2 regions of the Stenotrophomonas sp. YJH_SMC_80 genome follow, and region 2 is predicted to be linked to the other one. Evidence: riboswitches for the same ligand, from Rfam matches in the RefSeq annotation. Region 2 holds a riboswitch; the other holds the start of a gene.
What was found. A riboswitch is a leader RNA that binds a small molecule or an ion and turns the genes downstream of it on or off. The one in region 2 is predicted to bind thiamine pyrophosphate.
Positions count from the first base shown of each region.

Region 1: linked by a shared signal. The riboswitch ahead of thiC (phosphomethylpyrimidine synthase ThiC) and the one ahead of AC5P99_RS09305 (TonB-dependent receptor) in region 2 are both predicted to bind thiamine pyrophosphate.

Region 1 covers NZ_JCAFVP010000001.1:122,387-136,938, reverse strand. The annotation lists gene AC5P99_RS00590 (ion channel) at 1-592, opposite strand, end outside; gene thiC (phosphomethylpyrimidine synthase ThiC) at 731-2,575, opposite strand; TPP riboswitch at 2,658-2,758, opposite strand; gene AC5P99_RS00580 (BCCT family transporter) at 2,979-4,556, shown strand; gene ggt (gamma-glutamyltransferase) at 5,116-6,834, opposite strand; gene ilvC (ketol-acid reductoisomerase) at 7,494-8,468, shown strand; gene ilvG (acetolactate synthase 2 catalytic subunit) at 8,508-10,244, shown strand; gene AC5P99_RS00560 (ACT domain-containing protein) at 10,228-10,479, shown strand; gene AC5P99_RS00555 (threonine dehydratase) at 10,576-11,667, shown strand; gene AC5P99_RS00550 (2-isopropylmalate synthase) at 11,664-13,250, shown strand; gene AC5P99_RS00545 (class I SAM-dependent methyltransferase) at 13,261-14,040, shown strand; gene leuC (3-isopropylmalate dehydratase large subunit) at 14,101-14,552, shown strand, end outside.
Region 2 covers NZ_JCAFVP010000004.1:226,087-240,638, forward strand. The annotation lists gene AC5P99_RS09290 (Dyp-type peroxidase) at 1-841, shown strand, start outside; gene AC5P99_RS09295 (energy transducer TonB) at 987-1,403, shown strand; gene pnuC (nicotinamide riboside transporter PnuC) at 1,510-2,079, opposite strand; gene AC5P99_RS09305 (TonB-dependent receptor) at 2,088-4,277, opposite strand; TPP riboswitch at 4,350-4,445, opposite strand; gene AC5P99_RS09310 (phosphotransferase enzyme family protein) at 4,569-5,693, opposite strand; gene AC5P99_RS09315 (glycine zipper 2TM domain-containing protein) at 5,819-6,226, opposite strand; gene AC5P99_RS09320 (peptidoglycan-binding protein) at 6,472-8,463, opposite strand; gene AC5P99_RS09325 (hypothetical protein) at 8,576-9,346, opposite strand; gene AC5P99_RS09330 (response regulator) at 9,725-10,363, opposite strand; gene AC5P99_RS09335 (ATP-binding protein) at 10,439-14,038, shown strand; gene AC5P99_RS09340 (c-type cytochrome) at 14,032-14,433, opposite strand; gene AC5P99_RS09345 (electron transfer flavoprotein-ubiquinone oxidoreductase) at 14,499-14,552, opposite strand, start outside.

The DNA.
Region 1 (14,552 bases), on a different contig from region 2:
GCATCACCAAGGCCCGTGCCTGCGGGTGCAACGGCACGACGTCACTCAATCCAACTCCGGACAACAAGCTGAAGCTCAGATAAAGCAGCTCCATCCAACTGCGCTCGGGGCCGGCCGTCGCACCCTGGAAACTGCTTGGATACCACTGTTGGCACACCGCGAATGCAAAGGCGAACCCCCAGGCCAGCAGGGTGAAGGTTGCCCCGGCCGCGAACAGTTCGTCGCGTGTTACTCGATGGTCCTGCAGCATGTAGGCGATCAATGCCCCGGCCGTATAGAAGTACAGCAGGCTTTCCAGCAGCTGCGCGGTGGTCAGCAGCGCGCTGCGGTCCAGCAGGGCGCCAGCCAGCGAGAACACCACCGATGGAATGGCCAGCAGCAATGCCAGCCAGGTTCCCAACGGACTGCGCTGGACCACCCACAGCGCCAGGCCGAGTACCGCCATGCCGAACATGCCCAGCGCCGCCCGGCCAGCGGCGGTGTCATCGAGGGCGGGATACAGCAGTACCGCGATCAACTGGGCGGCCAGGAGCCAGGCCGAAGGATGGCGGCGGGCGATGGCCAGCCAGCGGGTGGTCGTGGCAACGGGCATGGCGTCCTTTCCCCTGGGCGATGCGCGGAGGATAGCCGGGCGCGGCGTGATGAACGGTAGTGCCGGCCATTGACCAGCACTCTCCCCGGTCCGTGCACGACGGAATGCTGGCCAGCGGCCGGCACTACCCGTTACCCGTCACCCCTGGCGGTAGACCTCGGCCCCGCCAGCACGGAACTCCTGCGACTTCTCCTTCATGCCGGCCTCGGCGTAGTCGCGCACGTCCTGGGTGATCTTCATCGAACAGAAGTGCGGTCCGCACATCGAGCAGAAGTGGGCCAGCTTGTGCGCGTCCTTCGGCAGTGTCTCGTCGTGGAATTCCTTGGCCTTTTCCGGATCCAGGCCCAGGTGGAACTGGTCCTGCCAGCGGAACTCGAAGCGCGCCTTGCTCAGCGCGTTGTCGCGTACCTGTGCGCCCGGATGCCCCTTGGCCAGGTCGGCCGCGTGCGCGGCAATGCGATAAGCCATGATGCCGTCGCGCACGTCCTGGCGGTTGGGCAGGCCCAGGTGCTCCTTCGGCGTCACGTAGCAGAGCATGGCCGTGCCAAACCAGCCGATCATCGCCGCGCCGATCGCACTGGTGATGTGGTCGTAGCCCGGCGCGATGTCGGTCGTCAGCGGGCCCAGCGTGTAGAACGGCGCTTCGCCGCATTCGCGCAGCTGCTTGTCCATGTTTTCCTTGATCAGCTGCATCGGCACGTGGCCGGGGCCTTCGATCATGGTCTGCACATCGTGTTTCCAGGCGATCTTCGTCAGTTCACCCAGCGTTTCCAGTTCGCCGAACTGCGCCGCGTCGTTGGCATCAGCGATGCAACCCGGGCGCAGGCCGTCGCCCAGCGAGAAGGTCACGTCGTAGGCCTTCATGATTTCGCAGATGTCTTCGAAATGCGTGTAGAGGAAGTTCTCCTTGTGGTGCGCCAGGCACCACTTGGCCATGATCGAGCCGCCGCGGCTGACGATGCCGGTAACACGCTTGGCGGTAAGCGGCACGTAGCGCAGCAGCACGCCGGCGTGGATGGTGAAGTAGTCCACGCCCTGCTCGGCCTGCTCGATCAGAGTGTCGCGGAAGATCTCCCAGGTCAGTGCCTCGGCGCGGCCGTCAACCTTCTCCAGGGCCTGGTAGATCGGCACGGTACCGATCGCCACCGGCGAGTTGCGGATGATCCATTCGCGCGTCTCGTGGATGTGCTTGCCGGTGGACAGGTCCATCACCGTGTCACCGCCCCAGCGGATCGCCCACACCAGCTTCTCCACTTCCTCGGCGATGCCGGAAGACACCGCGCTGTTGCCGATGTTGGCGTTGATCTTGGTCAGGAAATTGCGGCCGATGATCATCGGCTCGCTTTCCGGGTGGTTGATGTTGTTGGGCAGCACCGCACGGCCACGGGCGATTTCGTCGCGCACGAACTCCGGGGTGATGACTTTCTGGATCGACGCACCGAAGGCCTCGCCCGGGTGCTGCTGCAGCAGGCCGGCATCGCGGATCGCGTCCAGGCGCTGGTTCTCGCGGATGGCGACGAATTCCATTTCCGGCGTGATGATGCCGCGGCGCGCGTAATGCATCTGGGTGACGTTGGCACCGGCACGTGCACGGCGTGGCAGGCTGCGCGCGGGGAAACGCACCGCGTCGAGCTTCGGGTCATGCTCGCGATCGCGACCGAACGAAGAACTCAGTCCTTCGAGCTGCTCGGTATCACCGCGCTCTTCCACCCAGCCGCGACGCAGTGCCGGCAAACCGGCGGACAGATCGATGCGCACCTCCGGGTCGGTGTACGGGCCCGACGTGTCGTAAACGGTCACCGGCGCATTCTCTTCGCCGCCGAACAGCGTCGGCGTACGGGTCAACGCGATCTCGCGCATCGGCACCTGCAGATCCGGGCGCGAACCGGGCACGTGGATCTTGCGCGAGCCGGGAATGGGCCGGGTCACGGATGCGGAGAGTTGCTGGGCCTGTTGCTGCAGGGCGGAGAGCTGTGCGTTCATCGGGCATCGTCCAGGAAGGTCAGGGACGAAGCGGCGGCGCATGGCACCCGCGCACGGACGGTCCTTGGGCGGAGTCCGGGCACGGCTGCATTGCAAAGCTTCCCTACGCCGGTATGAGCCGGATCAGGTTCCAAGGGACTGTCTCAACCGTGGCCACATGGCCCGGTACCCCCGCTTCTTGGTGCGCATTAGAGCATAGACCGCCCGCCTCCGGGACCAGGTCGCCATTCGTTAACGGAACCATGACGTCGCGTTCAGTAACGTGCACGCCATCGCGTTGCTGAGATCGATGCGTTCCCCGCCGCCTTCGCGGCCCCTGCCCGGTCCGTGCTGCATGCCGCCGGCCCTTCGCCGCAAGCTCTGCTCGCTCCCCTCAATCCCCCTTGATCGGAGAAGCTCCTTCATGGTGTTTCGCGTTTCCATCGCACTGGTTCTGCTGCTGGTGTTGCTCGCCGGTATCGCCCCCGGCCCCTTCAACACCGTGGTCCAGTCGATGCTGGCGGAAGTCATCCGCAGTGTCGGCTGGCTGTACCTGCTGGTGGTGTTCCTGGCGCTGGTGTTCCTGATGTACCTGGCGTTCGGCCGCTTCGGCAACCTGCGCATCGGCGGCGAGGACGCCGAACCCGAGTTCTCGCGTGCCAGCTGGATGTCGATGCTGTTCGCCGCCGGCATGGGCATCGGCCTGGTGTTCTGGGGTGCGGCCGAGCCCATCTCGCATTTCAGCAAGCCGCCGGAAGGCCTGGCGCCGCAAAGCCTGGATGCGGCGCGCGCATCGATGCGCTATGCGTTCTTCCACTGGGGCCTGCACCCGTGGGCGATCTACGCACTGATCGGCCTGGCGATGGCCTGGTTCCAGTTCAATCGCAATGGACGCGGCCTGGTCAGCGACATGCTGCAGCCGATCATCGGCCGCCACCATCGCGGCTGGATCGGTCGGGTGGTCAACATCGCCGCCGTAGTTGCCACTGCGATCGGTGTCGCCACCACGCTCGGCTTCGGCACCATCCAGATTGCTGCCGGTATCGAACGCGTCTTCAGCGTGCAGGCTACCGTCGCCGTGCAGATGACCATCATTGCCGTCGCCTTCGTGCTGTACATGGCCTCCACCGCCAGTGGCGTAGAGCGAGGTGTGAAGTGGCTGTCCAACTTCAACCTGGCGTTGGCTGCCCTGCTGGCGGCCATCCTGCTGGTGCTGGGGCCGACCGGCTTCATCTTCGATACGTTCACCACCACGCTGGGCTCCTACCTCAACCAGCTGGTGACGATGAGCCTGCGCATGTCACCGTTCTCCGGCAGCACCTGGGTGGCGGACTGGACGATCTTCTACTGGGCCTGGTGGATCTCGTGGGCGCCGTTCGTGGGATCGTTCATTGCGCGCATCTCGCGCGGCCGCAGCGTGCGCGAGTTCGTGATCGGCGTCGTGCTCGCACCGACGCTGCTGGGCTTCTTCTGGTTCGCGGTGTTCGGCGGCACTGCGTTGTGGGCACAGATCTTCGGCCACGCCGATCTGGTGCAGGCGCTTGGCAATGGCTACGAGACGGTGTTGTTCACACTGTTCAACAGCATGCCGCTACCGCTGTTGCTGTCGTGCATCGCGCTGGTGCTGCTGATGATCTTCTTCGTGACCTCGGCCGATTCGGCGGTCCTGGTGCTGGCCAGCATGTCCACCGACGAGGCTGGCGACCCACCGTTGAAGCGCAAGCTGGCCTGGGGCATTGCGGTGGCACTGATCGCAGCGGCGTTGCTGCTGGCCGGAGGCCTGGACGCGCTGCAGGGCATGATCACGATCGCGGCATTGCCATTCGCGCTGCTGATGGTGCTGGTGATGGTGTCGCTGTACCGGGTGCTGGACCAGGAGTACACGCGCGAGCGGCGGCAGGCGCAGCGCCAGCGGCACATGATCGATGCGTGGATCGCACGCGAGATGGCGGCGCAGGAGGAGACGCAGGCCGAGGCAGCGCGCGCGCACGATCAGGATTGAGGGTTGTTTTGCAGCCTGCGGCTGCACCGCTTTTTTCAAGCAACGGCAACAACAACTTCAAAAGCGGCTCTGGATTTCTGCTGGTTTGGCGGGGAGGGGGCCGATGGCGGGACACGCCGCAAGTACGTCCCTGTAGGCTCGGCCACGGCATCCATGCCGTGGACGGTCCCGCCATCGGCCCCCTCCCCGCTTCCGACAATTTCCCGGTGACGGTTGGTTTTCCACGCTATGCGTGGATGAGGTGTATCGGAAAACAAGAAGGGGTCGGATCCGTTTTCCTTCGGAAAACGGATCCGACCCCAACCCACAGCGCGCGGCTGTTGCTGTTGCCTTTGCTTTTGATCTTCTTCTTTTTCTTCCTGCGGTGGCGGCCACGGAAACTGTCAGGGGCCGGGCGGGTGGGCTGGGCGGGGGTGTCAGCCGCATGGATGCGGCTGCCAAGCCTCCAGGGACGGATTCACGGCGTCCCCCGAACAGCCCACCCGCCCGGCCCAATCACATGATCCCGCTTCCACGAACCACCACCGCAGAGGGGGCTCAGCCCGGTGGCCGGGAAACCTCAATACCCCGCCGCCTGCCCGTCCTTGCGGCTCTCCGACGCACCGTAATACACCCCGCTCTCGGGATCGCGCATGATCGCCTGGTACCCGCCATAAGGCCCATCGGCGAACACGATGCGATGCCCCTTGCGCATCAGCGCACGCACCGTCTCGTACGGGAAGCCGGTTTCCAGATTCACTTCGCCGCCATCGGTCATCGCCGTGGCCTGACCCGTCGGTTCAGTCGAGCCTTCGTGCTGGATGCGCGGCGCATCGCCGGCTTCCTGCAGGTTCATCCCGAAATCCACCAGGTTCATCACGATCTGCGCATGGCCCTGCGGCTGCATCGCGCCGCCCATCACGCCGAAGCTGGCATACGGCTTGCCGCCCTTGGTGATGAACCCCGGAATGATGGTCTGGAATGGACGCTTGCCCGGCGCGTAGCCGTTGGGATGGTTCTTCTGCAGCACGAACATCTCGCCACGGTCCTGCAGGATGAAACCCAGACCGGGCGGTGCCATGCCGCTGCCCATGCCACGGTAGTTGGACTGAATCAGCGAAACCATCATGCCGTCGGCGTCGGCCACGGTCATGTAGATCGTGTCGCCCTCCTCCAGCTGCTTCGGCGTGCCCGGCTGCACTTCCTTCAACGCCTTGTCCATCGAGATCAGCGCACGACGCTGCGCGGCGTACTCCTTGGAGATGAGCTTCTGCACCGGTGCCGGCTGGAACGCCATGTCGGCGTAGAAACGCGCACGGTCGGCAAAGGCCAGCTTCTTCGCTTCGACAAACAGGTGCACGTGTTCCGGTGAACCGAACGGGATCTTCGAGAAGTCGTAGCCTTCCAGCACGTTGAGGATCTGCAGTGCGGCGATGCCCTGGCTGTTCGGCGGCAGTTCCCAGACGTCGTAGCCACGGTAGTTGCTGCTGACCGGTTCGACCCACTCGCCATGATGGTCAGCCATGTCCTGGTAGCTCAGGTAGCCACCGTTGGCCTTGAAGTAGTCGCCGATGGTGTGGGCGATCTCGCCCTTGTAGAAGGCGTCGCGGCCACCGTCGGCGATCTTCTGCAGGGTGCTGGCCAGGTTCGCGTTCTTCCACATCTCGCCCTTGCGCGGGGCGTGGCCGTTGATCGTGAACTGCTCCTTGAAGCCCGGGTACTGCGACAACTTGGGCACCGAGCGGTCCCAGTAGTAGGCGATCACCTCGGCCACCGGGTGACCCTCGCGGGCGTAGCGGATGGCCGGCGCCAGGTTGTCGGCCATCGGCTTGCGACCGAAGCGGTCGTGCAGCGCGAACCAGCCGTCGACGGCACCCGGCACCGACACCGGCAGTGGACCGGTGGCCGGGATGTCCTTCAGGCCACGGCGCTGGAACTCGGCCAGGGTGAGCGACTTCGGCGAGCGGCCCGAGCCGTTGTAGCCGTAGAGCTTCTGTGTCTTCGGGTCCCACACGATGGCGAACAGGTCGCCGCCGATGCCGTTGCCGGTGGGTTCCATCAGGCCGAGCGCGGCGTTGGCGGCAATCGCCGCGTCCACTGCCGAACCGCCACCCTTCATCACGTCCAGCGCGATCTGGGTGGCCAGTGGTTGCGAGGTCGCGGCCATCGCATGCGGGGCGATCACCTCCGAACGGGTGGCGAAGGTGTGGCCGGTGATGCGGTCGGCGCCGAAGGACAGCGCGGGTACGGTAGCCAGTACGGCGGCGGCAAGCAGGGAACGGGCAAGGCGTCGGGACACGGTCGGGTTCCGATGGACGGGTGGTTCCCCGATCTTCGCCGCTGCGGCCTTCACGCGGTATCGGACAGACGTCATGGACGTTGATCCTTGGGCGGAAAAATCCACCGGATTTCGCGCAAAAACCGCCCCGAAAGGAGTGAATTCGGGTTCACCGAAACACTTTCAGCAGCAACCATCCTTGTGCCGCAAGCGATTGCGCTGGATGCAGCGGAAACCGATAGAAAATCCGTCGCGAGGGTTGACACCGCCGAAATGGCTGTGTTTCTCTCGATCACATGTTGCATCACAACACGCCACCGCGAATCCACATCGAAGCCGCCGACACCGGCGCCGCCTCGCTGCGTTCGATTCTTGTGCTCGTACTTATTACCCAACCAACAGGTGCGGGACGAGCCAGCGTGTAAGCAACACACACACACCGGAACTCTTCAAAAACCCGCACCCGCCCCGGTGCGGGTTTTTTCATTTCAGAACCTGGTTTCAGACGCAACCACCATGACCAACGCTCATCGCACAACCCAGACCTGCACCACCACGCCTCGTGGTGGCTGTGCCTGTGCGATGCGCGGCGCCTCCTCCACCGCTTTCCCCTGACCGGCCGGCACGTCACCTCGACGACCGGCCGTTCTTTTTTCTTCCCACCGCAAGGAACCTCCCCCATGAGCACCAACGACCTGCCCCAGACCAAGATCGCCGTCATCGGCTACGGCAGCCAGGGCCGCGCCCACGCACTGAACCTGCGCGAATCCGGCTTCGACGTGGTGGTAGGCCTGCGTCCGGGTGGGCCGACCGAAGCCAAGGCGCAGGCCGATGGCTTCACCGTGATCGCGCCCGCCGAGGCCGTGAAGGACGCCGACCTAGTTGCCGTGCTGACTCCGGACATGGTGCAGAAGAAGCTCTACAACGACGTGCTGGCGCCGAACATGAAACAGGGTGCATGCCTGCTGTTCGCGCATGGTCTGAACGTGCATTACGGGATGATCGAGCCGCGTGCCGACCTGGACGTGGTGCTGGTCGCGCCGAAGGGCCCCGGCGCGCTGGTGCGCCGTGAGTACGAGATCGGCCGTGGCGTGCCGTGCATCTGGGCGGTCTACCAGGACATCAGCGGCAAGGCCGCGCAGCACGCGCAGGCCTATGCGGCCGGCCTCGGCGGTGCGCGCGCCAACCTGATCCAGACCACCTTCAAGGAAGAAACCGAAACCGATCTGTTCGGTGAGCAGGCGGTGCTGTGCGGCGGTGCCTCAGCGCTGGTGCAGGCCGGTTTCGAGACCCTGGTCGAAGCCGGCTATCAGCCGGAGATCGCCTATTACGAAGTGCTGCACGAACTGAAGCTGATCGTGGACCTGTTCTATGAAGGCGGTATCTCGCGCATGTTGGAGTTCATCTCCGAGACCGCGCAGTACGGCGACTACGTCAGCGGCCCGCGCGTGATCGATGCCGGCACCAAGGAACGCATGAAGGAGGTGCTGAAGGACATCCAGGACGGCACCTTCACCAAGAACTGGGTGGCCGAGTACGAAGCGGGCCTGCCGAACTACAACAGGTTCAAGCAGGCCGACCTGGAGCACCCGATCGAGAAGGTGGGCAAGGAACTGCGCGCCAAGATGGTCTGGTTGCAAGGACAGGCTGCGTAACCACGCGGCCCTCCCCCACCCGCTTTGCAAGGTTCCCCCATGAACTCTTCGACACATCGCAGCGCGCCGCCCAACGGCGCGCGCTGGCTGACCCAGGCGCTGGAGGCCGAAGGCGTCCGCACGCTGTTCGGCTATCCCGGTGGCACCATCATGCCGTTCTACGACGCGCTGGTGGATTCGTCGCTGAAGCACATCCTGGTACGCCATGAGCAGGGCGCGGCGCTGGCCGCCAACGGCTTCGCCCGCGCCAGCAACCAGGTGGGCGTCTGCGTGGCCACCTCCGGCCCGGGCGCCTCGAACCTGGTGACCGGCATTGCCGATGCGATGCTGGATTCGGTACCGATGGTCTGCATCACCGGCCAGGTCGGCACGCCGCTGCTGGGCACCGACGCCTTCCAGGAACTGGATGTGTTCGGCCTGACGATGCCGATCGTCAAGCACAGCTGGCTGGTGCGCAGCGTCGATGACCTGCCGCGCGTGGTGGCCGATGCGTTCCGCATTGCCCGTGAGGGTCGCCCCGGCCCGGTGCTGATCGACCTGCCCAAGGATGTGCAGCTGGCCGATGCCAGCCATCTGCCGGCGCACGTGCCCAGCAGCGTCGAACCGCCGCCGGCGCCGGCCGAGGCCGCCATCGCCGAGGCCATCGCCGCGCTGGCGGCGGCCGAGAAGCCGGTGGTCTACGCAGGTGGCGGCATCGCCCTGGGTGATGCCGTGCAGGACCTGCGCGACTTCGTCGAGGCCAGTGCCATCCCCACCGTGATGACCCTGCGCGGCCTGGGTGCACTGCCGGCCTACCATCCGCAGTCGCTGGGCATGCTGGGCATGCACGGCACCCGCGCGGCCAACATGGCGGTGCAGGAAAGCGACCTGCTGCTGGTGCTGGGTGCGCGTTTCGATGACCGCGCGACCGGCAAGCTGGCCGAGTTCGCGCCATTCGCCCGCGTCGTCCACATCGATGCGGACGCCTACGAGATCTCCAAGCTGCGCACTGCCGACATCGCCGTGCCTGGCAACGTCGGTCACGCCATCCGTGCCCTGCGTGCGGCCTTCCCCTCCCCCAGGGCCCACCAGGACGCGTGGCGCAAGCGCTGTGCGCAGCACCGCGACCGCTTCGCTGCACGCTACGACGCACCGGGCCAGCGCATCTACGCCCCGGCGCTGCTGAAGCGCCTGAGCGAGCTGGCACCGGCCGATGCGGTGATCGCCTGCGATGTCGGCCAGCACCAGATGTGGGTGGCCCAGCACTGCCGCTTCAACCACCCCCGCAACCACCTGACCAGTGGCGCACTGGGCACGATGGGCTTCGGCCTGCCAGCGGCGATGGGTGCGCAGTTCGCCTGCCCGGAGCGCACCGTGGTACTGGTGTCCGGCGACGGCAGCTTCATGATGAACGTGCAGGAGCTGGCGACCATCGCCCGCTGCCGCCTGCCGGTGAAGATCGTGCTGCTGGACAACAGTTCGCTGGGCATGGTGCGGCAGTGGCAGGAACTGTTCTTCGCCGAGCGTTACAGCGAGATCGACCTGTCCGACAACCCGGACTTCGTAGCCCTGGCGCAGGTGTTCGGCATTGCCGCCACCCGCATCGACAACCGCGACGACGTGGAAGGCGGCCTGGCCGCGCTGCTGGCCGAGCCCGGCCCGGCGCTGCTGCACGTGGCCATCGATGCACGCGCCAACGTGTGGCCGCTGGTGCCGCCGAACACCGCCAACAGCACGATGCTGGAAAGCAATCCCGCCCACGCCCGCCAGGAGACCCCCAATGCAATACCGGCTTGACCTGGTGCTGCACCCGGCCGAAGGCGCGCTGCTGCGCGTGATCGGCATGGCCGAACGCCGCGGCTTTGCGCCGCGTGCGATCAGCGGTGCGCCGGTGGCCGCCGACGATGGCCGCTGGCACCTGCAGCTGGTCGTCGATGGCCAGCGCCCGGCGGAAACGCTGTGCCGGCAGATCGAGAAGATCTACGACTGCGTGTCCGTGCAGGTCACCGCCGTGGAAGGAGTATCGCCATGAACACCCGTACCGTAGCGACCACGGTGCCGGTACGGAGGCGTCTTCTTCGCCGCCCGTGCCCGCATGCGGCGGTCTTCCGCACCGCGCTGGTGGCCCATGCCGGCCGCTGACACCAGCCAGGAAAGCGATGTCGGCGACGTAAGCGTCGCCGACGTCCTGGCAGCGCAGGCCCGCCTGCGCCGCTTCCTGCCGCCCACCCCGCTGCACCACGCCGAACGCTTCGGTACCTGGCTGAAGCTGGAGAACCTGCAGCGCACCGGTTCCTACAAGGTGCGCGGCGCATTGAATGCACTGCTGGCCGGCCGCGAACGCGGCGACACCCGGCCGGTGATCTGCGCCTCGGCCGGCAACCACGCCCAGGGCGTGGCCTGGGCCGCCTATCGCCTGGATGTGCCGGCCATCACTGTGATGCCGCATGGTGCACCCGCCACCAAGATCGCCGGCGTCGCCCACTGGGGCGCGACCGTGCGCCAGCACGGCAACAGCTATGACGAAGCCTACGCCTTCGCGGTCGAACTGGCACAACGCCACGGCTACCGCTTCCTGTCCGCGTTCGACGATGCCGACGTGATCGCCGGCCAAGGCACGGTCGGCATCGAGCTGGCCGCGCATGCCCCGGACGTGGTGATCGTGCCGATCGGTGGCGGTGGCCTGGCTTCCGGCGTGGCCCTGGCGCTGAAATCACAGGGCGTGCGCGTGGTCGGCGCGCAGGTGGAAGGCGTTGATTCGATGGCACGCGCGATCCGCGGCGACGTGCGCGAGATCGCACCCGTCGCCTCGCTGGCCGACGGCGTGCGGGTGAAGATCCCCGGCTTCCTGACCCGTCGCCTGTGCACCTCGCTGCTGGACGATGTGGTGATCGTGCGCGAAGCCGAACTGCGCGAAACCCTGGTCCGGCTGGCACTGGAAGAACACATCATTGCCGAGGGTGCCGGCGCGCTGGCGCTGGCCGCTGGCCGCCGCGTCGCGGGCCGCCGCAAGTGCGCGGTGGTCTCCGGCGGGAACATCGATGCCGGCGTGCTGGCCGGCCTGCTTACCGACATCCGACCGCGCCCGCCGCGCAAGCCACGGCGACGGCGCAGCGAAACACCCCGCTCGCCCGCCAAGGCCAGCGCGCCGCCCTCCCCCATGCCTTCCCCTTCCCACCTGCAAGCCGCAACGCCCGCTGTCGAGGAGATTTCCCTGTGACCACCATCGAACGAATTACCACCCCGCGCATCCGCATCTTCGACACCACCCTGCGTGACGGCGAGCAGTCCCCCGGCTGCAGCATGAGCCCGCCGCAGAAGCTGGTGATGGCGCGTGCGCTGGACGAACTGGGCGTGGACATCATCGAGACCGGCTTCCCGGCCAGCTCGCAGTCCGACCGCGAAGCGATGGCACTGATCGGCCGCGAACTGCGCCGCCCGAGCCTGACCCTGGCGGTGCTGTCGCGCTGCCTGCAGGCCGATATCGAGACCTCGGCACGCGCACTGGAAGCCGCGGCCAACCCGCGCCTGCATGTGTTCCTGTCGACCAGCCCGCTGCACCGCGAGCACAAGCTGCGCATGACCCGCGAACAGGTCCTGGAATCGGTACGCAAGCATGTATCGCTGGCCCGCTCCTACATCGACGATGTCGAGTTCTCGGCCGAGGATGCCACCCGTACCGAGCTGGATTACCTGATCGAAGTCGCGCGCGTGGCGATCGCCGCCGGCGCCACCACCATCAACCTGCCCGACACCGTCGGCTTCACCACGCCCGAAGAGATCCGCGCGATGTTCCAGCAGGTCATCGCCGGCGTCGCCGACGTGCCGAACGCGGCCAACGTGATCTTCAGCGCGCACTGCCACAATGATCTGGGCCTGGCCGTGGCCAACTCGCTGGCCGCCATCGAAGGCGGCGCGCGCCAGGTCGAGTGCACCATCAACGGCATCGGCGAGCGCGCCGGCAACTGTTCGCTGGAAGAGATCGCCATGGTGCTGAAGGTGCGCCAGGCCTTCTACGAGCAGGACAGTTCGATCAACACCCCGCGCATCGTCGGCACCTCGCAGTTGCTGCAGCGCCTGGTCGGCATGCCGGTACAGCGCAACAAGGCCATCGTCGGCGCCAACGCGTTCGCCCACGAATCGGGCATCCACCAGCACGGCATGCTGCGCCATCGCGGTACCTACGAAATCATGCGCCCGGAAGACGTGGGCTGGGAGGACTCGCAGATGGTGCTGGGCCGCCACAGTGGCCGTGCCGCTGTTGAAGCGCGCCTGCGTGCGCTGGGCTTCTGGCTGGACGAAGACGAACTGAAACTGGTGTTCGAGCAGTTCAAGGGCCTGTGCGAACAGCAGCGCGTGGTCACCGATGCCGACCTGCAGGCGTTGATGCAGGGCGGCTCCAACGCGCAGGGCTACCGCCTGGCCTCGATGACCATCAGCGATGTCGGCAGCCGCGCCAACGCGCTGGTCGAACTGTCCGACCCGGACGGCAACCGCGTGGCCGAGACCGCGCAGGGCGATGGCCCGGTCGATGCGCTGTTCGGCGCGCTGTCGGCCGCTACCGGCGTGCAGCTGATGCTGGACAGCTACCACGTGCACAGCGTCGGCATCGGCGCCGATGCGCGCGGTGAGGCCAACCTGAGCGTGCGCCACGAAGGCGTGGAGTACGACGGCACCGGCACCAGCAAGGACATCATCGAAGCCTCCGCGCTGGCCTGGCTGGATGTGGCCAACCGCCTGCTGCGCCAGCGCCAGGCCACCGCCCACAACAGCACCGACGTTCCCACCCCTGCCACCGCCTGAGGAACCCGCCATGAGCGCCTTCGACACCTTCACCCAGGCCAGCGCCGCTGGCCAGCAGTGGAACGCCCAGGACTATGCGATCGACGCCGGCTTCGTCCCGCTGCTCGGCGGCGCGGTCTCGCGCCTGCTCGACCCGCGCGCCGGTGAGCGCATCCTCGACCTGGGCTGTGGCGATGGCGTACTCAGTACCGAACTGGCGCTGAGCGGCGCACGCATCCACGGCGTGGATGCTTCGCCGGAACTGGTGGTCGCCGCCCGCGCACGCGGTGTCGACGCGCAGGTGATGGACGGCCACGCGCTGTCGTTCGACAGCGAGTTCGATGCAGTGTTCAGCAATGCCGCACTGCATTGGATGACGACTCCGGACCGCGTGCTGGAAGGCGTGCGCAGCGCCCTGCGCCCCGGCGGCCGCTTTGTCGCCGAATTCGGTGGCCACGGCAACGTGGCCACGATCATCGCGGCGGTACAGGCCGCGCGCGTGGCCCACGGCCATGGCGCCAGCACCTTCCAGTGGTATTTCCCGACGGCCGATGCCTACGCCGACCGCCTGCGCCAGCATGGCTTCCAGGTGCAACTGATCGAGTGCACGCCGCGCCCGACCGCACTGCCGACCGGCGTGGCCGGCTGGCTGCGGGTCTTCGCCGCACCACTGCTGGACGACCTGCCGGCCGAGGCCCGCGCTACCGTGCGCGAGGCCGCCACCGCGTTGCTGGCCGAGCTGCCGCGCAATGCCGCCGGCCAGCCGCTGGCAGACTACGTGCGCCTGCGCGTGCTCGCCCGCCGTCGCTGACTTGACCGTTCCGTTTTCTTTACTGATGTTCGCTATTTCGTACTTCTGCCAGGCATACGCATGACTTCCGCACCCCGCACCCTGTACGACAAACTGTGGGACGCCCACGTGGTGGTTCCCGAAACCGACAGCGCCCCCGCCGTGCTGTACATCGACCTGCACCTGATCCACGAGGTGACCTCGCCGCAGGCGTTCACCGAACTGCGCGAGCGCGGCCTGTCACCGCGCCGCCCGGACCGCACCAAGGCGACGATGGACCACTCCACGCCAACCCTGCCGCCTGCCGCCGACGGCACGCTGCCCTACGCCAGCGCGGCCTCCGAAGCGCAGGTCGCCACCCTGGCACGCAACTGCGCCGAGCACGGCATCGAACTGTTCGACATGGCCTCGGACAATCGCGGCATCGTCCACGTGATCGCGCCGGAACAAGGCTTCACCCAGCCCGGCATGACCATCGTCTGCGGCGACAGCCACACCTCCACCCACGGTGCGTTCGGTTCACTGGCCTTCGG
Region 2 (14,552 bases):
CAAGGCACGCGAGGTGCTGGCCAGCACCGACGACCTGATCAAGAACACCGCCATCCGCGAGATCGAACGCACCTTCACCTGCAACGTGGCCATCGGCCACCGCGTGTGGAAGCCGCTGGTGGGCACCACGCCGCCGCGCGAGTTGCAGCCGTTCCGCGAGATCAAGGGCGCGACCCATACCGCTGTGTCCACGCCGGGCGACCTGCTGTACCACATCCGTGCACGCACGATGGATCTGATCGTGGCGTTCGAGCGCAACCTGCTGATGGCCTTTGGCGATGCGGTGGAGACGGTCGATGACGTGGCCGGCTTCCGCTATTTCGATGGCCGCGACCTGCTCGATTTCGTTGACGGCACCGCCAACCCGGAAGGGCTGTCACTGCCGGAAGCCACCATCGTGGGCGAGGAAGACCCGGAGCATGTCGGCGGCAGTTACGTGGTGGTGCAGAAGTACCTGCACAACCTCGATGCCTGGCGCGCCCAGAAGACCGAAGCGCAGGAAGCGATCATCGGCCGCACCAAGCACGACAACATCGAGCTGGACGATGCGCCGGCCGATGCGCAGAAGTCGCACAAGACGCTGTGCACCATCGAGGATGCCGACGGCGAGCACGAGATCCTGCGCGACAACATGCCGTTCGCCAACCCGGGTCGCGGCGAGTACGGCACCTACTTCATCGGCTACACGCGCCGCCTGTGGGTGATCGAGAAGATGCTCGAGCGCATGTTCATCGGTAATCCCGCACCGCTGCATGACCGCATCCTAGATTTCTCCACCGCCACCACCGGCGTGACCTTCTTCGCGCCCTCGCGCAAGGTGCTGGCCGACCTGGGCGACTGATCGCGGCTCTCGTCCTTGCGCATGCTACTGGCCGCTCTGTTCCAGTAGATCCACGCCACGCATGGCGTGGCTCTACTGTGCCGCCATCTGCCTGTCATCTACCGCGCCGACCATCAGCCGTTGGATGAGAGCGCAGGGGCGGGCGATGGCGATGGCAAGAAACACAACCGGTGCACGCCGCTGGTGGCGGCCACTGGCCGCGTTGTTCGGTGCGCTGGCACTGGGGAGTGCCGCAGTGTCCGCACAGGAAGCCCCTGCGCACTGGATGGCCTATGCCGCCGCCGTGGGGGGGCAGCTGCAGCAGCGCCTGCAGCAGGAGCAGGACCCGCAGGCGCAGCGCGTACTGGAATGGCTGCAGGCACATCCGGACACGCCGACGCCGTTGCCGGTGAGCGTGTGGATCGCGGCGGATGGCCGCATTTCGAAACTGGAATTCGACAGCTTGGGTGACGCCCAGGTCGATGCTGCCCTGCGCGCGACCCTGCAGAGTGCACCCCTGCAGGCCGCGCCACCGGCCGACATGCGCCAGCCGCTGCGGCTGGGTTTGGTGCTTACCCAGTAGATGCACGCCATGCGTGGATGTGTTGGGTAGATGCCTACCTTGCTCGGCAGGCGCGCGCCAACCAAGGTTGGCGACTACCGGTGGCCCAGCCACGTATGGCGTGGCTCTACCGGGTTGCCACCTGTGGCTCGCGAGCGGCGGCGCTCCATGCGCGCAGGCCGAACACGGCCAGGCCGAGGAAGAACACGTACAGCGCGGCGGTCACGTGCAGCGACTTGAACAGGTACGCACCCACATAGACCACGTCCACTGCGATCCACACCCACCAGCAGGCCACGTGGCGGCGGGCCTGCCACCATTGCCCGACCAGGCTCAGACCGGTCAGCAGCGCATCCAACCACGGCAGGGCAGCGTCGGTGAAGCTGTGCATGGCTGCACCCAGCGCCACGCCACCGCACAGGCCGATGGCCAGGTCGCGCAGCAGCGTGCCGCGTGCCAGCGGCACGATGCGGATGCTGCCCTCATCGGCGGCATGCTGCCGCCAGTTGAGCCAGCCATAGACCAGAAAACCACCGAAGGCGATCTGCAGCAGGGTGTCCGAGTACAGCTTGGCCTCGGCGAACACCAGGCCATACAGCGCCACCGACAGCAGGCCCACCGGCCACGCCGCCAGCCGGCGCCGGGCCATCAGCCAGACGCCGAGGATGCTGCACAGTGCGGCGGTCCACTCGAGCATCACGCCGCTCACAGCGCGAACGTCACCGACAGGCGGGCCTGTCGCGGTGCGCCGGGGAACAGGTAGTAGTCACCGCCGCTGCTGCCGGTATCGCGCCAGTAGAAGCGGTTGAACACGTTGTCCACCGACAGGTTCCAGGTCACTGCGCGCTCGCGCAGGCGATGCTGGAAACGCAGGCCAGCGTCGAACACTGAATAGTCGGGTGCGCGCACGCCACCGTCGGCGCGGGCCACGTTGGCACCGGCATAGCGCCAGCCGCCGGTCACGTCCAGGCCCTGCACGAACGGCAGCGCATAGGCCAGGTGCACGCTGGCGCGCACCTTCGGCAGGTTCACCAGCTGATGGCCTTCATAGGCCGGCGTGCCGGTGTCGCGCGCGCGCGCCGGCAGCACGCTGGCGCTGGCCACGATCTGCAGCGCATCGGTCAGCTGGCCGTTGGCGGTCAGCTCCAGGCCGGTGTGGGTCTGCGTGCCTTCCTCGACGAAGGTGTAGCCGACGTCGCTGCTGTCCGGCTTGGCGTACTGGTACGGCTGCGAAATGCGGAACACGGCCGCGCCCAGGGTCAGCGCTTCGACCGGCACGTACTTCACGCCCACTTCCAGCTGCCGCGACTGCACGGACGGCAGGAAGGTGTCGGCGTTGCTGGTCCAGAACGGCGCTTCCTGGCCCAGCGAAATGCCGCGCACGTAGCTGGCATAGGCATTGAGCTGGTCGGTGGCCTTCCACACCACCGCAGTCTGCGGCAGGAAGCGCGACAGGCGGCTGTGCCGCTGCGGGGTGCCACGCTTGTCGTAGGCGCGCTCATCGAGGCGCACGAAGCGGCCACCGGCCAGCCACTGCCAGTCATCGCCGAAGCTCATCCGGTCCAGCGCGAAGAACGCGGTCTGGCGGCTGTCCAGGCGCCGTGCGGACGGTCCCGGCATCTTCGGCGACGGCGCGAATACCGGCACCGGTGCTTCGTGGATGTTGGTGGTGCCGACGTACTCGTTGACGCTCGGGCGCTTGTCCACGGTGCGCCGGAAGTAGTCGGCACCGACGGTCAGCTCATGGCCGACGCTGCCGGTCTCGAAGCGGCCACGCAGCTCCGCACGGGCCTGCTGGTTGCGGCGGGTGTCGTCCGGGCTGCGGTAGTCGTAGACGTCATAGTCGCCGTTGGGCGCGAAGTAGTTGCCTGGCACGCTGCCATCGGCGCACAGCACGGCGTAGTAGCAGCCGTAGGCGAAGGCGACGTTGTCATCGATCACCGAACGGCTGTGGCCGACCGAGATGCGCGACTGCCAGGCCTCGTTGAAGTCGTAGGTATGCAGCGCGGTGATGTTGGTGCTGGCGATATCCACCGGGCGCTGCCACGGCTGGTAACCCAGCAGGTGTTCGCGGTCGACGCCACGCGGCAGGTCGCGTGCGCCCAGCAGTTGGTAGCCGGACACCGAACGCTGCGAGCTGGTCTGGTAGTTGGCATCCACTTCCAGCTTGCCGCGTTCGCCAATCAGCCAGTCGGCGGCCAGCGAGTAGAAGTTGCGGCGACCGTCGGCGTGCTCGACATAGGAGTTGCTGGAATCCCATGCGGCATTCAGGCGCAGGCCGAAACGCGGGGTGATCCAGTGGCCGACATCGACGGCGACGTAGCGCGAGCCTTCCGAATCGGTACCGAGCGTGGCGGTGCGCACTTCGGCCGGGCGCTTGCCGATGTAGTTGATGATGCCGCCCGGCGCCATCACGCCTGCGGCCAGGCCGGCTTCACCCTTGAGGATCTCCACCGACTGCACGTTCTCCAGCGCCAGGCGCTGTTCGCCGGCGATGGACAGGCCGTTGAAGCGGTAGCCGGTGGCGGCGTCCAGGGCGAAGCCACGGATGGCGATGTTCTGGTAGTAACCCACCGGCGCATACGCATCACCCAGCGAGGCATCGTTGCTGGCCAGCTCGGACAGCGAACGCACCTGGCGACGGTCCAGGTAATCGCGCTCAAGCACGTTCACCGAGGCCGGCGTGTCCTTCCAGCTGCCGCCACCGAAGGCGTTCACGCGTGAGGTATCGGCCTTCGGTTTGCCGGCCTGCACGCGTACCGCCGCCAGTTCGGTGGGCGAGCGCTCGGCGCCGGTGGCAGCCGCATCAGGGGACGCATCGGCCTCGCTGGCGTGCAGTGGCAGCGCAGCGCAGAGGGCGAGGGAGAGCAGGGTGGGGCGCAGGCAGCGGTTCATTCGGTTCGTCTTCGGACAACAAGGGAGACGAAGCGACGGCGCGCAGGTGCACAGGGCCCATGATGGGGGGTGTGGCTGCGGCTCAAAGCTCCCTACGCCGGTGCAAACCGGATCAGGTTCCAAGGGACTCTCTCAGCCTGGCAGATCCAGGCACCCCCGCTTCAGGTGACCATTTCACTACAAATGGTACGGATTTGCGAGCCGGCGTTCTTCAGGCTGCGGGGTCCAGGCTGCGGGGTCAGATCCCTTTCCGCAGGAAAGGGACCTGATCCCAATGGTGCGCCAACCGGGTCACGCCGCCGCGTGCAGCGCCTGCAGCAGTGCCTGTCCCGGCGCGCTGTGGAACCACGCCGGATGCCCCAGCATGAAGGGCTGCCACGCGACGTCGGCATTGGCGGTCGAGCCGGTGACGCCTTCGAAGTACTCCACTTCGGACAGTGCGAAGTCGAAATGGACCATCGGCAGCAGGTCGGCCAGCAGGTGCACGCGTGCCGCCGACAGCGGCAGCACCTGGCGGTAGCCGTCGAGCAGGGCCAGCGCGATATCGATGCGCACCGCCTCCATGCCGCGCTCCAGTTCCAGCCACGCCACCGCGTTGCGCTCGATCGCCGTGGCGAGGTCGAACAGCGCACTGGTGGGCGAGGCCAGGCCAAAATCCAGCACGGTACTGATCTGCCCATCGCGCCACAGCAGGTTGGAAACGTGCCAGTCGTTGTGCGCCCACAATCGTGGCTCATCGCGCAGGCGCTCGGCCAGGCCGGCATGCCACGGCAGCACGTCGCGCTGCAGCTGCGCTTCCCATGGAATGCGCGCGAGATAGCGGGCCAGCCCGGGACGCTCGTGCAGCTCTGCCTTGATGGCCGCGATCGGATCGTCGGCACGGATCAGATCGTCGCGCGCGACCAGCACATGGGTGCTGCGTTGGGGCGCGTGGTAGCTGGCGGCGGCCCGGTGCAGCTGCGCGAGTGTGCGCCCGGCTTCGCGGGCCTGCGCGACATCGGTCAGCAGCGACCACGACACGGCGTCGCGGTACAGGTCCTCGCCGACGCCGATCGCATGCAGCTCGAACGTCCATTCGCCATGTTCGGCCGCAGTGTGGCCATCGGCCGCTGGCAGCACCTGCACCACCGGTACGCCCGCTGCGGCGAGATGGGCGATGAAGTGGTGCTCTTCTTCCAGGCAGGCCGCACTGCGCACGCTGTGGTGATGGCGCTTGACGAACACCGCGCCGTTCGCGCCGTTGACGATGGCGGCAGCCGACAGCGGCCGCGGGCTGTGCCAGCGCGGTTCGCTGCCGATGTGCAGCTGCGGGTAGCGCTGGCGCAGCCACGCGATGTCCGCCGCGCTGATCGGTGGCCAGTCGGCAGCGACCTCGTCGTTGTTGAGGCCCTGCACGCGGTGGGAGGAAGAAGTCATGCCGCAGCCCCAGTGGGGAAAGTCACATCCAAGGCTGCGCATTCAACGCCATGCACGCGGCCAACGCAAACGGGCGGGTCATCGACCCGCCCGTCCGTGCATCGGCATGGAAGATGCCGCGCTGCTTACCAGCCGCGATGGCGACCGCGGTCGTGGTAGTAGCGGTTGTCGTAGTAGCGCTCGCGTTGCCAGCGACGGTCATCACCGCGGTCGTAGTAGCCGCTGCGGTAGTAGCCACGGTCGTAACGGCGATCGTAGCGGTCGTCGTAACGGCGATTGTCGTAGTAACGGCGGTCGCGGCGGTCGGAGGTGGTCAGGTTGCCGATCGCGCCGCCGGCCACGGCGCCGCCGACGGTGGCAGCGGGATCGCCGTTGGAGAGCAGGTTGCCGGCCACGCCACCGACCACGGCACCGACCAGGGTGCGCTTGTCCTTCCTCGACATCGCGCTGGCATCGCTGACCACGGCGACACCGGCCACCAGTGCCAGGGCCATCGCCAGACCACGGAAGCTGAGTGTGGAAGTACTGAGCATGTTCGTTCTCCTGTGAGGTGCATGCCACGCTGGGCAGGGAGGGCGCGGGCGCCCCGGCTGCCGTGGAGACCACGCTGACGTTCCAACATTGCCGGAACATTGCCTGGTCCACCGTGCGGCTTGCGCATTCATCTAGCGGCAGGCGGCATGAAGCAAGGCTGAAAGCGGCCTCGGCCGCTCAGCTGGCAGAAAGGGAAAAGGCCACGCGGACGTGGCCCTCCCTTCTCTGCCAAGGCGTTGCGGGCTCAGACGCCCATCGCCTTCTGTGCCTGCCGGGCCTGCTCCTGCTGGGCGTCCTGCTGCTGGTGCAGCACGTTAGGCGCGCCCTGCACGGCACCGCTGCTGAGCGCGATGCTCTGCTCGCTGGCGGCTCGGGTCTCCACCGCCACGCGGCTGGCCGCCGGGTCACCGATCGTGCCCTGCACGGCAAACAGGCGTTCACCGTTCGGGCTGGGCACCACCGAGTCGATGCGCTGCAGGCCGGCGGCATGCGCCTCCTTGGTCAGGGCCGCGGCGGCGCTTTCCAGCGCGTGGCGATCCTTGAAGGTGCCGGCCGGCAACAGTTCCAGACCCTTGCTGGCCTGGATGAAGAGCGGATTGCGCGGGTGCCGTTCGTCGTTCAGCAGCGGGCGCTCGCGGGCTTCCTTGATGGCCTCCAGCGTCTTCGCCCCGACAATGCCGTCGACCACCAGGCCGTTGTCCTTCTGCAACTGGCGCACCGCCGCGTCGGTGTTGCGGCCGAAGCGGCCATCCTCGACCAGCGGTTTGCCGTCGGCACCGACATAGCCGAGGTGGCCCAGCTGCTCCTGCACCTTGCGCACGCCTTCGCTGTGCGCGCCCTGCTTGTACAGTTCGGCGTGCGGGGTGGCAGCGGCCTTGTGCTCGGCGGCAGGCTTGCCCTGGGCCTGCTCGTGCGACGGGGTGCGGTTTTCCAGCAGGTCGCGCGCCTTGGACAGCGGATCGGAGGCGTACAGCTTCCAGTTCGGGTGCTCCTTCACCTGCTTGAGGTAGTCCTCCACCGGCATGGTGTGCACGCCCTTGCTGCCGGTGGACTGGCTGATCAGCAGCTTGTCGGTGGTGGGGTCGCGCACCACCATCACGATGTGGTCGATGCCGTTCCAGTGCTCATGGCGGGTCTTGGCCGTATCCAGGCCGATGATCATGCCTTCCTTCAGCGCACCGGGCTTGAGGATCGCGTCGCGGTCAAGCAGCACGCCGGACTGGTCGAATGCCTTGCGCACGATGCCGCCGGAACCCAGGTTGCCCAGGTCGATGCGATCGGCCTTGCTGAAGACCGCATGCCCGGCCTTCTGGTTGATCTCGTCCATGGTGCGGTTCTGCAGCGTGCCGACCCAGCCGGAGCAGTCGATGTAACCCTGCTCCACGTTCTTGCCGGTCTTGCCCGGTACGTACAGCGCGTGACCCGGAATGTTGATGGCGTACTTCACGTGGTCGTACTTCACGCCGGCCTCGTAGGCGGCCTGCAGTTCGATGCCCGGCTTCGGTGTGGCAGCCGCCGTTGCGGTTGCCGCCAGCGTGGCTGCACCCGCCGCCACGGCTGCGCTGGCCTGTGCAGGCGCGGCCGGGGCCTGGCCCTGGCCCTGCGCCACCGCCTGCGGCTCGATGTTCTTTTCCGGAATGCTGATCGCCGCGTACTTGTGGATGTAGTAGCTGGAGAACGTCCGCGCCAGGTCGCCATCGTTCATGCCGCGCATCTCGGCCAGGGTGTGGCCGGTCAGCGCCTTCGCGTCGGAACCGATCTGGTTCAGCACGTTGCGGCGCATGTTGATCTCTTCGCCGTGGCCGTTGCGGACCACGCCGAAGGTGCCGGTGGCAATCGCGGTCTGCACCGAGCCATAGCCGGCGCTGCCCTGCTGGTGGGCCAGGTACAGGTCCAGGCCGGTCGGCGTACTGCCTCCGGACAGGTACGGGTGGCCGGTGCGCTCGTTGCGGCGTGCCATCGAGTCCAGGTTGTCCTGGTACATCTTTGCGGCCGCTTCGGTGTTGCGGGTCGGGTCGAACTCGTGGCCGGTCAGGTGGTACTGGCGCGCGGAGCCGGGCACGAACTGGAACAGGCCCTTGGCGCCGGACGAGGTGTTGTGGGCGCGCTCGTTGAAGGTGCCGCCGGTCTCGATGTGCGCGAAGCGCATGAAGTCATCGACCGGAAGGCCTTTCTGCCGGGCGACCTGCTCGACGATGTCCAGGACTTCCTTTCTGCTGTAGTCATGCTGTGCCATGACGTTTTCCTCGGGGTTGATGGAGCGGCGCATGCCGCGAATCGCCAACCGGACTCATCCGTGAGTCAAGAACATGTCGGTCAACAGGAAACCCGCGCGTGGGCGGGTGCTATCAGGGCGCGATGTACTGCTGGGTCGCGCTGTCGAAGGTGTAGTGCACGGCGTCGCCGGCGCCCAGTGCACGGGTCTTGCCGGGGCCTTCGATGGTGGTGCCCTTGAAGGTCACGGTCAGTCGCGGCAGGCCGTTGCCGTCGGCAGCGAAGGCCAGTTCGCCATCGCTGTCGGTGCAGGGCATCACGTTGCCTTCGTCGCAGGCGGCGCTGTTGTCCTCGCCCGTACGCACCGAGCCGACATAGCGCCAGACCTTGCTGTCCACGTCGTCTTCGCTGCGCTTGGGGTTGAACAGCAGCAGTGCATAGCCGGTGCTGCTGATGCCGCGGTCGAAGCTGCTGGTCGGCACCGCCAGCAGCAGGCGACCGTCGGCGGTGCGATGTTCAAGCGGCTTGCGCCGGGTATCGACATCGTCGGCCTTGTCGTACGCGCCCAGCGCGCCGATGGTCCATTCCTGACCACGGAACTTCCATGGCTTCTTCGCGTCGGCGCCGGCCAGCACGAAAGTGGCCTCGGCGAGGTTGGCGCGATCATCCGGGCCGGCCGGCGTCTGCTCGCCCGGCTTGCCGTAGTGCTCGCGGGTATCCCAGGAGAAACCCGTGTAATACGTGGTGCCATCGAGGGTGAAGGTGTGGCCGAACCAGAAGGTCGCCACGCTGCCGTTCTGGACCTCGTAGGAGGTCGCGCCATCACCGTCCACCTGGTAGGTGAAATACATCACGGTCGGCGCGTCGGGCGGGGTGACGGCGGTGTCGGGAGAGGTGTTCTGCATCGGGGCAACATCCTGTCGGGGCGCATCGGCAGCCTGCACGGGGGCGCCAGGCTGGGAGGACGAGGGGGCCGGATCGGCGGCGCTGCAGGCCGCAGCGGAAAGAGAGACGAGCAGGCACGCCGCGAATGCGCGCAGGGGCCGCAACGGCAGGGTCCAACATGGCTCGGGGGGGTGATGCATGCGCCTCTCCATGGTCAGCGTTGCCGGGCCAGACGGCCGGCAGGAAACCGCACCCCATCCACCTGGGACGGGAGCGAGGACATGAGCCGGTCGATTCCTTCGACCTCGCATTGAAAACCCATGCCGGGTCATCTTGGCACAGAACGGCGGCCGGTCAAAGAGGGCGGTGACAGATGCCCTTACAGTGTGATCTGGTTCTCAGATCTTGCCGTCGCGCAGGTAGTCGAACAATTCGGCGTCGCCCTTCAGGCCCAGTTTGAGCATGGCGTCGCCTTTCTGCCGGCTGATGGTGCTGACGCTCTTGTGCAGCTGCAGCGAGATCTCCTTCACCGTCATGCCGGTGCCGAGCAGCCGCAGCACTTCCACCTCGCGTGGCGACAACGGCTTGCCGTCGCCCTCGCGCATGCGCCAGCTGCCCGCAGCCTCGACCCGCTCACGCAGGCTCCGGCTGATGTAGGGCTGGCCCCGATAGACCGCCTGGATGGCCTGCGGCAGTTCGTCCATCGACGAGCTCTTGTCGACCAGGCCGAGCACGCCGCTGTCGAGCACCATGCGCAGGATCGCCAGGTTGTTGGAGACGCTGAGCATCAGCACCGGCAGGTCGGGGAAGCGGCGGCGGATCATGCCGATCATGGCGAAGCCGTCGGCCTGTGGGCTGCCTGGCATGGAATAGTCGGTCACCAGCAGGTCGCAGGGTTGGCTGCCGAGCAGGGCCATCAGCGCCTGCGCGCTGTCAGCCTCGCCGACCACGCGGCCGACCCCGCTCGATTCGATGACGGCGCGGGTACCGATACGGACCACAGGGTGGTCGTCTGCGATGATGATGCGCAAGCTCATTGCTCTAGTATGGCCACCGGGCAAGCCGGGCCGCGACCATCGCGGCCCTGTCAGGATTCTAGGAGATCGACGCCGATGCGTAGCTGGGCTGTTCGCGGGCTGGTCCTGCTGCTGGCCGTGCTGGTGCTGCCCGTGGCGCTGGCACAGGCAGTGCCCGGGCTGTTGCCGCTCAGTCCCCTGCAGCGCGAGTACCTCGCCGCCCATCCAAGCATCGTCGTGGGCCAGTATGACAGCGGCTGGCCGCCGTTCGAGTCCCTCCGTGATGGCCAGCAGGTTGGCCTGGGGCCGGATTATCTGTCGCTTCTCGCCCGTCAGCTGGGTGTGAAGGTCGAGGCGAGGCGTTATTCCGACTGGACATCCGTGCTGGATGCGGCCTGTCGTGGCGAGATCGACGTGGTAATGAATGTCGGTCTCAGTGCCGACCGCACCCAGTGCATGGTCTATACCGCTGCCTATGGCGAGGCGCCGTTGGCGCTGGTGGGGAGGCCGGGCGATCTGCGTGCTTCGAACATGCCCGACCTGGACGGATTGCGGGTGGTCATCGAGCAGGATTTCCTGACCGGCCCGCAGGTGCGGGCACGTTTCCCGCGTGCGGTGCAGCTTGTCGCAAACAGCTCGTTGGCTGCGCTGCAGATGGTCAGAGACGACAAAGCTGATGTCTACATAGGCAATGCCTACGTTGCCACCGAGCTGATCGCACGCCAGCACCTGCAGGGTGTCGTCCTGCTGCGTCCGAGCGACCTGCCTCCCGAACGGATGCACTTCGGCGTTCCCAACAGCAAGCAACCGCTGGCCGAAGCGCTGGACCTGGCGCTGGCCGCGACCAGCCAGGCCCAGCGCGATGCACTGGCACAACGCTGGCTGCCCCTGCCGCAGTGGTCGGCATCGGCGCAGCTGGCGCTCAGCCAGGCCGAGAAGCGGGTTCTGCAACAGCCGTTGAAGATCGGCTTCGCGCCGAACGCCGCCCCATTGTCGTTCGCCGACGAGGATGGCAGGCCCACCGGCCTGGCCAGCGAGTACCTGGCGCGGCTGATGCAGGCCGGTGCCAACCTGCAGGCGCAGAACAGCCATGACTGGTATGAGGTGCGCGAGAAGGCGCGCCGCGGCGAGCTGCAGGCGGTGATGGGCATTCCCGTTGATTCGCACTATCTGGGCCCGGACTGGGTGTACAGCCAACCCTTCATCAGCGTGCCGAACGTGATCGTCAGCCGCCACGACAGCCCGGCGCTGCTGGGCCTGTCCGACCTCCAGGACAAGCGCGTACTGCTGTCGGATCCGGAGCGCGTACGCGGTTACGTGCTGCAGCAGGCGCCGCAGGCCAGGATCGTCGCCGCGCGCAGCGCCGAACAGGCCATGCAACGCCTGATCGATGGTGAGGCCGACGCCTACGTGGGCAATCTGGCCCTGGTCGACCACCTGCTGCGCACGCGTTTCCCGGGACGCCTGCAGGTTGCCGCGCCCGCGGGCTTCAACGACCAGCTGGCACTGGCCGTGGAGCGCCGGCATGCGGCGCTCGCCACGACCTTCGATCGCTTGCTGCTGCAGATGACGCCACGCGAGCGCGAAGCGCTGCGCGGCGACTGGCTGGCGGTGGAGTACCACAACGGCATCGACTGGCGAAGCACGCTGCGCTGGGGTGTACCGCTGCTGCTGGTGCTGCTGACCGCGCTGCTGGTGCATGGCATCGGCTACTGGCGCCTGCGCCGCGAGGTGGCCGGGCGCCGCCAGCTGGAGCAGCGCCTGGCCGAAGTGACCGACAACCTGCCTGCCGTGGTCTACCAGGCCCGTCGCGAGGTTGATGGCACGCTCCGCTTCCCGTTCATTGCCGGTGACCTCCAGGCGCTGTTCGGGATCACCCGACAGCAGGCTGAGCAGGACGCCACGATGTTGCTGGAACGCGTCGAAGAGGACGATCGCGCGCGCATCCTGCAGGCGGTCGAACAGGCCGCGCACCAGTTCGCACCGCTCATGCTGGAATTCCGCCTGCGGGGCAATGGAGCAGGCCCGCGTTGGGTGCGCACCCAGGCGCAACCCTATGCCGCCGAAGCCGGTGTGGTGACCTGGAGTGGCTACTGGGTGGATGCCAGCGAGGCTCGTGCACAAGCGGATGCCCTGACCGCAGCCAAGGCCGAGGCCGAGCAGGCGGCCGAGGCGAAATCCCGCTTCCTGGCCACCATGAGCCATGAGATCCGCACGCCGATGAGTGGCGTGCTGGGGATGCTGGAAGTGCTCGCGCACTCACCGCTGGATGCAGAACAGAAACGCATCCTTGGCGTGATCGAGGATTCGGCGCAGATGCTCCGGCAGATCCTTGACGACATCCTTGACTACTCGCGGCTGGAGGCCAACGCATTGCGGCTGGAGCCGGTACCGCAGCCGCTGCGGCCGTTGCTGGAAAGCGTGTGCCGGTTGTTGTCGGCGCAGGCCAGCGCACGTGGGCTGGACCTGCACGTGCAGATTGATCCGCAGCTGGCAGCCGCGCACGAAGTGGATGGCGTGCGCCTGCGCCAGATCGTGTTCAACCTGCTCAGCAACGCCATCAAGTTCACCGTGCGCGGCGAAGTGCGGCTGCAGCTGGAAGTGCTGGGGCCGACCGCCGAAGACGGCAGCCAGCCGCTCTGCCTGAGCGTCACCGATACCGGCATCGGCATCGCACCGGAACAGCTGCAGCACCTGTTTGCGCCGTTCACCCAGGCCGGTGCGTACATCCAGCGCGACCATGGTGGAACCGGCCTGGGCCTGAGCATCTGCCAGCGCCTGGTGCAGATGATGGATGGCGAGCTGGAACTGCACAGCACGCTGGGCGAGGGCACCCGCGCCGAGGTGCGGCTGTCGCTGGTGGAAGCCGGCAGCAGTGATGTTGAAGCGCTGGTCGCCGAGCAGGAACAGGCGGCGCTGCTGCCGCCGGCGTTGCGCCAGGCACGCGTGCTGGTCATCGAAGATCATCCGACCAACCAGGCGATGATGGCCTGGCGGCTGCAGCAGCTGGGTGTGCCGCATGTGCTGGTCGGCGATGGCCAGCAGGGGCTGGATCGCCTGGCATCGGAGCACTTTGATCTGGTCATTACCGATTGCCGGATGCCGGTACTGGATGGTTTCGCCTTCACCCGCCTGCTGCGCGAACGCGAAGGCCGCAACGGCCAGCCGCGGCTGACCGTACTGGCGCTGACCGCCAGCGTGCTGGACGACGATGCACGTCGTTGCCGTGAAGCCGGGATGGATGAGGTGCTGGCCAAGCCATTGTCATTGGCGACACTGCGCGCGGCACTGCTGCGCTGGTTGCCGCAGGCGCAGGGGCAACGGTTCGAGGAGCCGCTGGCCGAGTCCGCTGCCGTCGATGACAGGACGCTGCCCGATCTGGACAGCCTGCAGCGGCGCTTCGGCTCACGTGCGGTCGCCGAGCAGTTGCGCGACAGCCTGCTGCAGGCCAGTGCAGGTGACCTGGCCGCTGTGCAGCGCGCGCTGGAGGCCGGCGACCGTGAGGCTGCCGCGCTGCACCTGCATCGCCAGGCCGGTGGCTTGGGCGCGGTGGGAGCGACGGTGCTGGCCGCGCAGGCCAATGCACTGGTCGAGCGCCTGCAGGATGCGGCCGAGACCGATCCGGTGCCGCTGTTCACCGCGGTGGCGGCATTCGTGGCGCGGCTGCAACAGCAGTTGCAGCGCCTGGCTCACTGAGCCGACTGCTGCTGCAGGTAGGCGATCACCAGCGCACGGCGTTCGGCGCTGGGGAAGGCGTTGTACATGCGTGTGCCCGGTACAACATGGGTGGGTGACTGCAGGAACGCATCCAGGGTCTGCGCGGACCAGGTGATGTCGGCGCGGCGCATGCCGTCGGAATAGCCGTAGTCGGGTAGGCTGCCGGCGCGACGGCCGATCACGCCGTGCAGGTTCGGGCCGAAGCGGTGGATGCCGCCAGGCTGCACGGTGTGGCAGCCGGCACACAACTCGAACGCGCGTTGCATGGCCTGCTGCTGCGCCTGTTCCGGCGTGGCGGGCGCTGCAGGCGGGCGCTGGCAGGCCGTGGCGGCCAGGGCCACGGCAACAGCGATGAGCAGGAATGATGCACGCATGGGCGGGCAGGATAGCGGTGCGTGGCAAGCGACGGGCTGCGACGCTCGGTCGCAGCCCGTGGCGTTCACATGCCCGAGTAGTTCGGGCCCCCGCCGCCCTGCGGGGTCACCCACACGAT